3 regions of the Variovorax sp. GW821-FHT09D05 genome follow, and region 1 is predicted to be linked to each of the others. Evidence: predicted binding sites of a transcription regulator. Region 1 holds the regulator's gene; each other region holds the start of a gene.

Region 1 (3,272 bases):
AGACGATGGTCACCTCGGAGCGCGCACGGCGCATCTGCTCGACCACGTTGTAGCGCACGCTGTCGACGTCCAGCAGCGGCACGCCGCCGTATGAGGCGGTCTTGCCGATCACGCGCTCGGGCGAATCGGCGTAGGCCTCTGCGGTGGCCCAGATCAGTCCGAGCTTGCCGGCGTTCAGGTCTTCCGCCATCGGGCTGTAGCCAAGCAGGTCGTTGGGCGCGGGCGGCGGCGGCGGTGGCGTGGTGTCGGGGCCGGTGGCGACATCGAAGCGCTTCTGCAGCTCCTCGCGCGACAGGTCGCTGGCCACCACCGACTGGATCGGCCGCACGTAGATGCTGTTCCAGTACTGGTCGAACAGGCTGCCCAGCCGCGGGATCAGCGCGCCGGTGACGAAGGTGTCGAGGTCTAGAAAGTTCTCGCCCGCCGTGCGCCTGAAATACTGGTTGCCGATGTTGCGCCCGCCCGCCACCGCCATCGCGCCGTCGGCAATGAACAGCTTGTTGTGCATGCGGCGGTTCACGCGGCTGAAGTCGAAGAGCGACGCGCTGAAGCGCTTCAGCAGGCTGCCGCGCCCGGCCGGGAACGGGTTGAACAGGCGCAGCTCCACGTTGGGCGTGGCGGCCAGGCCGAGCAGCAGCTCGTCTTCGCCGGAGGTGTAGAGGTCGTCCATCAGCAGCCGCACGCGCACGCCGCGCTGGGCGGCGTCGCGCAGGGTGCGCATCAGGTAGCGGCCGGTCTCGTCGTTCTCGATCTGGTAGTACTGCACGTCGAGCGTGCGCTGCGCGCGACGGGCCAGCTGGATACGGGTGTCGAAGGCGAAGTCGCCGCCGGGCATGAGGCGAAAGCCGCTCAGGTCGGGGTCGGGCTGCGAGGCCAGCGCGATCTTGCCGAGCGCGGTGTCGGCTGACACGGCCATGGCCTTGGTGGGCGGGCGCGGCGCCTCGTCGGGCAATGTGGCGCAGCCTGCGAACAGCAAGACCGCCGCCATGACGAAAACCCAATGCCCACAACGCGAAAGCGACGGCAGGCGACGGGTCATCGGTGGCTTTCTACAGGGCCTTGCGAAGGTTGGCGGGCGCGATGCGCAGCGCCTCGCGGTACTTGGCCACGGTGCGGCGCGCGCACTCGATGCCCTGCTCTTTCAGCATCTCTGAAATCTGGCTGTCCGACAGCGGCTTCTTGATGCTCTCGGAGCTGACGAACTGCTTGATCAGCGCGCGCACCGCGGTGCTCGACGCATTGCCGCCGGTCTCGGTGCCCAGCGCCGAGCCGAAGAAGTACTTGAGCTCGACCGTGCCGAAGGGCGTGGCCATGTACTTGGCGGTGGTCACGCGCGAGATGGTCGATTCGTGCAGGCCCAGCTCGTCGGCAATCTCGCGCAGCACCAGTGGACGCATCGCGAGTTCGCCGTGCACGAAGTAGCTCTTCTGCCGCTCGACGATAGCGTTGCTCACGCGCAGGATGGTGTCGAAGCGCTGCTGGATGTTCTTGATGAACCAGCGCGCCTCCTGCAGCCGCTGCGACAGCGCCTGGCTGCCTTCGCCCTTGTGCGACTTGAGTGCGCCGGCATAGATGTCGTGCACGCGCAGGCGCGGCATCACCTCGGGGTTCAGCATGACGCGGAACTTCACATTGGTGCCGCGGCCCGTCTTGGTGACGATCACGTCGGGAATGACGATGTTGCGCTCGACGTCGACGAAGCGCCGGCCCGGCTTCGGCTCGAGCCGCGCGATGATCTGCAACGCCGAGCGCACCAGCTCCTCGTTGCTGCGGGTGAGCGTGGCCAGGCGCTTGAAGTCGCGGCGCGCGAGCAGCTCCATTGGCTGCTTGCAGATGGCAATGGCGGTCTTGCGGACCAGTTCTTCCTCGTCGGTCTCGTCCTCGCGGGCCAGGGCGCGCAGCTGGATGCCCAGGCATTCGCCGAGGTCGCGCGCGCCGACGCCGGCGGGTTCCAGGCTTTGCAGCAGGCCGAGCGCCACCTGAAAGTGATGCACGAGGTCGTCGAACTGGTCGTTGTCGTCGCCGGCCAGGCCCGAGGCCAGTGCGGGCAGCGAGTCTTCTAGGTAGCCGTCGTCGTTGAGCGATTCGATGAGAAAGCGCAGCGCGGCGCTGTCGTTCTCGTTCAGGCGCAGGCTCAGCGCCTGGCGATGCAGGAAGGACTGCAGCGACTCCTGGCTGCGCGCGAGTTCGGTGGCGTCGGCACGTTCGTCGTCGCCGAGGTTGTTCTGGCGCGCGGGCGCATCGCTGCCCCATTCGCTGTCGTCGGGCGCCATGTCGACGGTGCCGTCGCCTTCCCAGTCGGGCTCGCGCTCGGTGATCTCGGCAGCGGGGCCGTCGGTGTCGGCCGTGGTGGTGGTGCTGGTTTCGGTGGAAGCAGTGGACGCGCTGGCGGCGGGCGAAGCGAAGTCGCTTTCGCCGTCGCCGCTATCGCCGCCGTCGTCGCGCGGCACCGGGGCATCGGCCGTGTCGAGCCCGAATTCCTCGCGCGCCGCTTCTTCAGCCGTGCGCTCGAGGAACGGGTTCTCGTCGAGCATCTGCTCCACCTCCTGGCTCAGTTCGAGCGTGGAGAGTTGAAGCAGCCTGATCGACTGCTGCAGCTGTGGCGTCAACGCCAGATGCTGCGAGACGCGAAGGGATAGCCCTTGCTTCATGGGAACCGCTCCCGCCCTTACATGCGGAAGTGTTCGCCCAAGTACACCCTGCGTACTTCGGCGTTGTCGACGATCTCCGAGGGTGTGCCTTGTGCCAGCACATGCCCGTCGCTGATGATGAAAGCGTGATCGCAGATGCCCAGCGTTTCACGCACGTTGTGGTCGGTGATGAGCACGCCGATGCCGCGCTCCTTCAGGAAACTGATGATCCGCTGGATCTCGATCACCGCGATCGGGTCGATGCCGGCGAAGGGCTCGTCCAGCAGGATGAAGCGCGGCTGCGTAGCCAGCGCACGCGCAATTTCGACGCGGCGGCGCTCGCCGCCCGACAGCGCGAGCGCGGGCGAATCGCGCAGGTGGTCGACGCGCAGGTCGGCCAGCAGCTCGGCCAGGCGCTCGTCCATGTGCTGCTTCGACAGCGGCGCCATCTTGCCGTTCTCGTCGGGCTCGCTCTGGAGCTCGAGCACGGCGCGCACGTTTTCCTCGACCGTGAGCTTGCGGAAGATCGAGGCTTCCTGCGGCAGGTAGCTCAGGCCCATGCGGGCGCGGCGGTGGATCGGCATGTGGGCGATGGGCTCGCCGTCGATGCTGATGTCGCCCGCGTCGGCGCGCACCAGGCCC
Region 2 (3,272 bases), on a different contig from region 1:
TGGTGGTAGCGCTGGCCCAGGTCGGCCAGCGCGAGGTCGCTGCCGCAGGGGCCGATCAGCGTGATGCCGAAGGGCAGGCCGTCCGCGCGCAGGCTGCTGGGCACGGAGAGCGCGGCGTAGTCGAGCAGGTTGACGAAGTTGGTGTACGCGCCGAGGTTGCGGTTGAGCACCACCGGGTCGGCGCGCATCTGCTCGCGGGTGTAGTGCGTGGGCGCAGTGGGCACGAGCAGCACGTCGATGTCGCGCCACATCGGCTCGACCTGCTGCGCAATGGCGCGCAACCGCGTCTGGGCCTCGAACACGTCGGCGGCGCTGTAGTTGCGGCCACTCGCAAGGATGCCGCGCACGGGCTCGATCACGTCGTCGCCGTGCGCATCGAAGAACTCGCGCACCGCGGCGTAGCGTTCGGCGACCAGTGCGCTTTCATAGAGCAGCGCGGCTGCCTCGGCGAGCGGGGCGTAGGAAATGGTGACTGGCGAGCCACCCATGGCCAGCAGGCGCGCGGTCGCGTCGTTGAACGCCCGTTCGGCGGCGGTGTCGCCGGAGAAGCTCAGCTTGTCAGGTACGCCGAAGCGAAAGTGCGCAGGCAGCGGCTTGCGGCTCAGGGTCAGGTCGCGCGAGTACGGGTCGCGCGCGTCGTGGCCGACTGCGGCGAGCAGCACGTCGACCGCGGTGGCGACGGTGCGCGCGAAGATCGAGACGCAGTCGGCGCTCTGCGCGGCGGGCACCACGCCGAAGGTGCTCAGCAGGCCGCGCGAAGGCTTGAGTCCGACGATGTTGTTGAGCCCGGCAGGCACGCGGCCCGAGCCGGCGGTGTCGGTGCCCAGCGCGAAGTCGACCTCGCCGGCTGCCACCACGTAGGCCGAGCCAGAGCTGGAGCCGCCCGAAACGTATCGCGCGTCGAAGGCGTTTGGCACTTCGCCGTACGGCGAACGCGTGCCGTTCAGGCCGCAGGCGAACTGGTCGAGGTTGGTCTTGCCAGCCAGGGATGCACCGGCTTCGAGCAGGCGCTGCACCACGGCTGCGTGGACCGTGGGGAGGCGGTCGAAGGCCGGGCAGGCGGCCGTGGTGGGCACGCCGGCGACGTCGATGTTGTCCTTGACCGCGAAGCTCAGTCCGGCGAGCGGCAGGGCAAAGCCCAGGGCCTTGCCAGCCGCTGCGTCCGCCACGGGGGCCGCGAATTTCGCGATCCAGGCAGCGGCGGGCGATCCGCTTTCTCCGTTTTCTTCATGCACCATCATTAGGCATCCAAACATGTGTACAAGTTGAGATGCAAGCGGCGTGCCAGCGGAAACGCTGTGTGGCGCGGATCTGAAACGTGTCGGGGATTGGCCCCCTCCCCCTCGGGGAGAGGGTTGGGGTGAGGGCAGGTGCAGACGATGAGGCGCGGCTCTTATCTAGAGGCCGCCGCCCTCTCCCCAAGGGGAAAGAGCGTCATGCAGGTCAGCTCTTCTTCGCGTCGCGGTAGAGCTGCTCGACCTTCGGCAGGTTCGCTTCAAGCTTCGTGATGCGATCCGGCCCACTCGGGTGCGTCGAGAGAAAGTTCAGGCTGCCCTGGTTCTTCGACGCCGCGGCCATCTTCTTCCACAGCGACACCGAAGCCTTCGGGTCATAGCCCGCGCGCGCCGCGAGTTCGAGCCCCACGAGATCGGCCTCGGTCTCGTCGCTGCGGCTGAACTTGAGCGTGAGGAGTTGCGTGCCGGCGCGCGCCGCCAGGTCGCCCACCTGGCCCCAGCCGAGCAGTTGCGCACCGATGGAGAGCGCCGCGCCCGTGCCCGCGCTCTTGGCCATGCGGGCGCGCGCATGCTCGCGCAGCGCGTGGGCCATTTCGTGGCCCATGACCATCGCGACCTCGTCGTCGGTGAGCTTGAGCTGTTCGAGGATGCCGGTGAAGAAGGCGATCTTGCCGCCGGGCATGCAGAAGGCGTTGATCTGCTTGCTGCCGATCAGGTTGACCTCCCATTTCCAGTCGCGGGCGCGCGAGTTCCACGGCGTGGCGAAAGGAATGAGGCGCTTGGCGATGGCGCGCAGGCGCTGCAGTTGCGGGTTGCTGTCGCCCGCGAGCGCATTCTTGGCGCGCGCCTGTTCGAGCAACTGGCCGTATTGCTGCACGCCGGCAGCCTCGATCCTGTCGGCCGGTACGAGGTTGCGCGCCACCGAGGCGTTGCCGACATCGACCTGCGCCAGCGCCGGCGCACCGAGGGCCGCGCCGGCGGCGGCCAGAAGAAAAGCCCGCCGGGGATTCCACCCAGAAGCGGCAGAAATGGCGGAAACAGGGCGATCGCAGCGTGTGCACATAGGAGGCGGATCATAGGAACAAATGAAGACAAAGGCCCTGGCCGATGTCCCCCGCCACTCATGGACAATCCGGGGTTCATGTCCGCCTCGCCCGCAGAAACCCCCACCACCCCCTCACCGCCCTGGCGCGACGCGCTGAAGGTCTACCTGGAACCCGCCACCCTGCGCATGCTGGCGCTGGGTTTCTCCGCCGGGCTCCCACTGCTGCTGGTGCTCGGCACGCTGAGTTTCCGACTGCGCGAAGCGGGCATCGACCGCACCACCATCGGCTACCTGAGCTGGGTCGGCCTGGCCTACGGCTTCAAGTGGGTCTGGGCGCCGCTGGTCGACCGGCTGCCGCTGCCGCCGCTGACCACGCTGCTCGGGCGCCGGCGCGGCTGGCTGCTGCTGGCGCAGTGCGTGGTGATCGCCGGGCTGATCGGCATGGCGTTGAACGACCCCCGGCTGGGCCTCACGCCGCTGATCTGGTGCGCTCTGCTGGTGGCCTTCGGCTCGGCCACCCAAGACATCGCCCTCGACGCCTTCCGCATCGAATCGGCCGAAACGCGCAAGCAGGCCGCGCTGGCGGCCGCCTACCAGACCGGCTACCGGCTCGCGATGATCTGGGCTGGCGCGGGCGTGCTGTGGGTCGCGGCCTGGGCCGAGGTGGCACCGGCGGCCGCGGTCACGGGCGCGGCGGCCTACCAGAACGGGGCGTGGAAGACGGCTTACCTGGTGATGGCAGCCTCGATGGCGGTGGGCGTGATCACGGTGCTGCTGTCGCCCGAACCAGTGCCGCGCGTGCTGCCCAAGGCGAAGAATGCCGCCGAATGGCTGCAGAGCGTGCTGGTAGAGCCCTTCGCCGACTTCATCCGCCGCTACAAATGGCAGGCGGTGCTGATCCTTTCGCTGATCGCCATCTACCGCATCAGCGACGTGGTGATGGGCATCATGGCCAACCCCTTCTACGTGGACATGGGCTTCACCAAGGACGA
Region 3 (3,272 bases), on a different contig from region 1:
CTGCCCTTCTTCTCGGCCGAGGGGCCGTTGGCCCGGCGCGGGTCGCGCACTTCGACGCACAGCGCGGTGCGCGTGACCCAGTGGGCCGATTCGCCGCGCAGCGGCTGGCGCGTGGTCGATTTGTCGTCCGCATCGTCAGTTGCTGCTGCAGCCGATGCATCGCCTTCGCCGGCACTGCCCGGCGCCTGCATGCGTAGCGAGGCGGGCACGACGGGCGGTGCGCCGAAGGCATAGGGCACTGCGCCGAGGTCGGCCCCTGTGCCGGTTGTGCCTACGGCATAGCGCGCGCGGTAGTCGGCCGCGCTCGGCAGGGCGCCGCGCGGCGCGGTCGGGTCGCGTTCGATCAGGTAGGGGTAGTCGCCCTTGCTGGCCCACGGCTGCGAGTCGAGCGGCAGGCGGTAGCCCATGGGCGAGTCACCCGGGATCAGGTAGAGCCGGTCGTCGCGCAGGAACCAGGGGCCGGTCTTCCAGGCCGGGCCGGCGAGCGCGGGGGCGTCGCCGTTCGCATTGCCGGGCTCGATGGGCAGCATGTAGCCGATCACCGCGTCGAGCTTCTGCGTGAACACGCGGCGCAGGCGCACACGTTCGAGTTCGTCGTCGAGCTTCGATTCGAAGGGGTCGACGTTCACCGGCAGGCGGCGTTCGCGCCAGAGGTAGTAGTAGATGTCTTCGTAGCCTGGCTGGATGTAGCGCTCGGTCAGGCCGAGCTTGTGGGCCAGCACGGTGGTGAAGCGGCGCGCGTCCTCGCTCGTGTAGTGCGTGGGAAAGCGCTCGTCGGCAAACAGCTCGGGGTCGTGCCACAGCGTCTGGCCGTCGGCGCGCCAGAAGATCGACAGCGCCCAGCGCGGCAGTTGCTCGCCCGGGTACCACTTGCCCTGGCCGAAATGCAGGAAGCCGCCCTTGCCGTACTCGGCGCGCAGCTTGTGCACGAGCTCGGTGGCGTAGCCGCGCTTCGTGGGGCCGAGGGCGTCGGTGTTCCATTCGGGCGCGTCGCGGTCGCTGGTGGCCACGTAGGTCGGCTCGCCGCCCATGGTGAGGCGCACGTCGCCGGCCTTCAGGCGCGCGTCGACAGCGTCGCCCAGGGCCAGCACTTCGGACCACTGCTCTTCGGTGTAGGGCTTGGTGACGCGCGGCGATTCGTAGATGCGCGTGACCTTCATCTCATGGCCGAACTCGACCTCGGATTCGTCGACGCCGCCCTCGATGGGCGCCGCGCTCGAAGGCGTGGGCGTGCAGGCCAGCGGAATGTGGCCTTCGCCGGCCAGCAGGCCCGAGGTGGCGTCGAGGCCGATCCAGCCTGCGCCCGGCAGGAACACTTCGCACCAGGCGTGCAGGTCGGTGAAGTCGACCGTGGTGCCGCTAGGGCCGTCGAGCGCCTTCACGTCGGGCGTGAGCTGGATCAGGTAGCCCGAGACGAAACGCGCGGCCAGCCCGCAGTGGCGCAGCAGTTGCACCAGCAGCCAGCCCGAGTCGCGGCAAGAGCCGCTGCCGCTGGTGAGCGTTTCTTCCGGCGTCTGCACACCGGGCTCCATGCGGATCAGGTAATTGACGTCTTGCTGCACCTGCTGGTTGATGCCGACCAGGAAGTCGATGGTGCGCTGCTCCTTGCGATCGATCTTGTCGAGGTAGGCCTGCAGCAGCGGCGTGGGCGCTTCGGTGACGAGGTAGGGGGCGAGCTCTTCGGCCTGCGAGGCCGTGTACTTGAAAGGAAAGTTCTCGGCCTGCGGCTCGAGGAAGAAGTCGAAGGGGTTGTAGACCGCCATCTCGACCACGAGGTCGACCGTGACCTTGAACTCGCGCGTCTTCTCGGGGAACACGAGCCGCGCCTGGTAGTTGGCGAACGGGTCCTGCATCCAGTTGACGAAGTGCTCGGCCGGCTCGACCCGCAGCGAATACGAGATGACGTTGCTGCGGCAATGCGGCGCGGGACGCAAGCGCACGACCTGTGGGCCCAACTGCACCAGGCGGTCGTATTTGTAGTGGGTGACGTGGTGGAGAGCGGCGTGAATGGACATGCGTTTTTGTGTGCAGTACTGCGAGATTGCATCGAAAAGATGTCTCTTGTGAGACGCATACTAGCCCAGATGCCAAGCAATTAACGCGCCACTGAGCGTGACTTTGGGGAGGGTTTGCATCATGGGTTCGGGAGTTTTTCGTTGACGCCGTTTCGTGCGTCTGGCGGTGCCATGGGTGGAGCGGGGGCGTTCGTGGCGCTGGGTGGCTCGCTGCTGGGAGCCGTCTTGCAACTGCAGCAGGCGGTGCTTTGGCCGGCGTGGGCCTACGCCGGCTTGCTGTTCGTGGCAGTGGCCGGCCTGTGTTGGCGACGCATGCCGGGCAGGGGCCTGATGCTCATCGCCTTGCTATGCGGCGCGATGGCCGGCGCAGGGCTCGCGGGATGGCGCGCGGCGGTCTATGCGAGCGGCGCGCTTGACCCGGCGCTCGAAGGGCGCGACCTGCATGTCACGGGCGTGGTGTCGGAGATGCCCCAGCGAAACGAAGCTGGAACGCAGTTCCGCTTGGATGTCGAGTCCGCGGGTTGGGCTGATCCGGATGCGCAGGGGCGGCCCGCGGTGCCCGATCGCATTGCACTCGGCTGGTATGCCGAAGGCTCGAGCCTGTGGAGCCGTGCTTCCGAAAGCCGCACGCCCTTGGCCAGCACAGTCGGCTCCCTGCACGCCGGCGAGCGATGGCGGCTGACGGTGCGTCTGAAGGCGCCGCACGGCAGCCGCAATCCCCATGGCTTCGACAGCGAACTCTGGATGTGGGAGCAGGGCCTGCATGCCAGCGGCTATGTGCGAACCGGCGCGCGCGATGCGGCGCCAATGCTGGTGGCAAGCACGTGGCGGCACCCCATCGAGCGCGCACGCGAAGCCGTGCGCGATGCCGTCTTCGAGCGCGTGCCCGACCGCGCCCAGGCCGGCGTGATCGCGGCCCTGGTCACCGGCGACCAGAGCGCCATCGACCGCTCGGGCTGGGACGTGTTCCGCGCCACGGGCGTGGCACACCTGATGTCGATCTCCGGCCTCCACGTCACGATGTTTGCCTGGCTGGCCGCGCACATCGTCGGCCTGCTCTGGCGGCGCAGCGCGCGGCTGATGCTGCGCTTGCCGGCGCAGCAGGCAGCGTTGATAGGCGGCGTGCTACTGGCCACGCTCTACGCGCTCTTCAGCGGCTGGGGCGTGCCCTCGCAGCGCACTGTGTGGATGCTGGCGACGGTCGCGCTGCTGCGCCTCACGGGCCGGCGCTGGCCTTGGCCGCATGTGTGGCTGCTG

The links. The regulator sigma-54, encoded in region 1, starts transcription at its own class of promoters, with help from an activator protein. The targets are predictions, from matches to a motif close to TGGCANGNAANCTGCTTT.
Region 2: a site for sigma-54 is predicted at 1,270-1,287, ahead of atzF (allophanate hydrolase). Genes of this name have one in related genera too.
Region 3: a site for sigma-54 is predicted at 2,089-2,106, ahead of AC07O3_RS17590 (transglutaminase family protein). Genes of this name have one in related genera too.

Annotation. Positions count from the first base shown of each region.
Region 1 covers NZ_JBWKOZ010000007.1:426,695-429,966, forward strand. Annotated here, with positions in the region: gene AC07O3_RS21225 (phospholipase D family protein) at 1-1,039, opposite strand, end outside; gene rpoN (RNA polymerase factor sigma-54) at 1,050-2,651, opposite strand; gene lptB (LPS export ABC transporter ATP-binding protein) at 2,669-3,272, opposite strand, start outside.
Region 2 covers NZ_JBWKOZ010000011.1:53,495-56,766, reverse strand. Annotated here, with positions in the region: gene atzF (allophanate hydrolase) at 1-1,241, opposite strand, end outside; gene AC07O3_RS27380 (M48 family metallopeptidase) at 1,444-2,298, opposite strand; gene AC07O3_RS27375 (AmpG family muropeptide MFS transporter) at 2,359-3,272, shown strand, end outside.
Region 3 covers NZ_JBWKOZ010000006.1:137,595-140,866, reverse strand. Annotated here, with positions in the region: gene AC07O3_RS17590 (transglutaminase family protein) at 1-2,015, opposite strand, end outside; gene AC07O3_RS17585 (DNA internalization-related competence protein ComEC/Rec2) at 2,187-3,272, shown strand, end outside.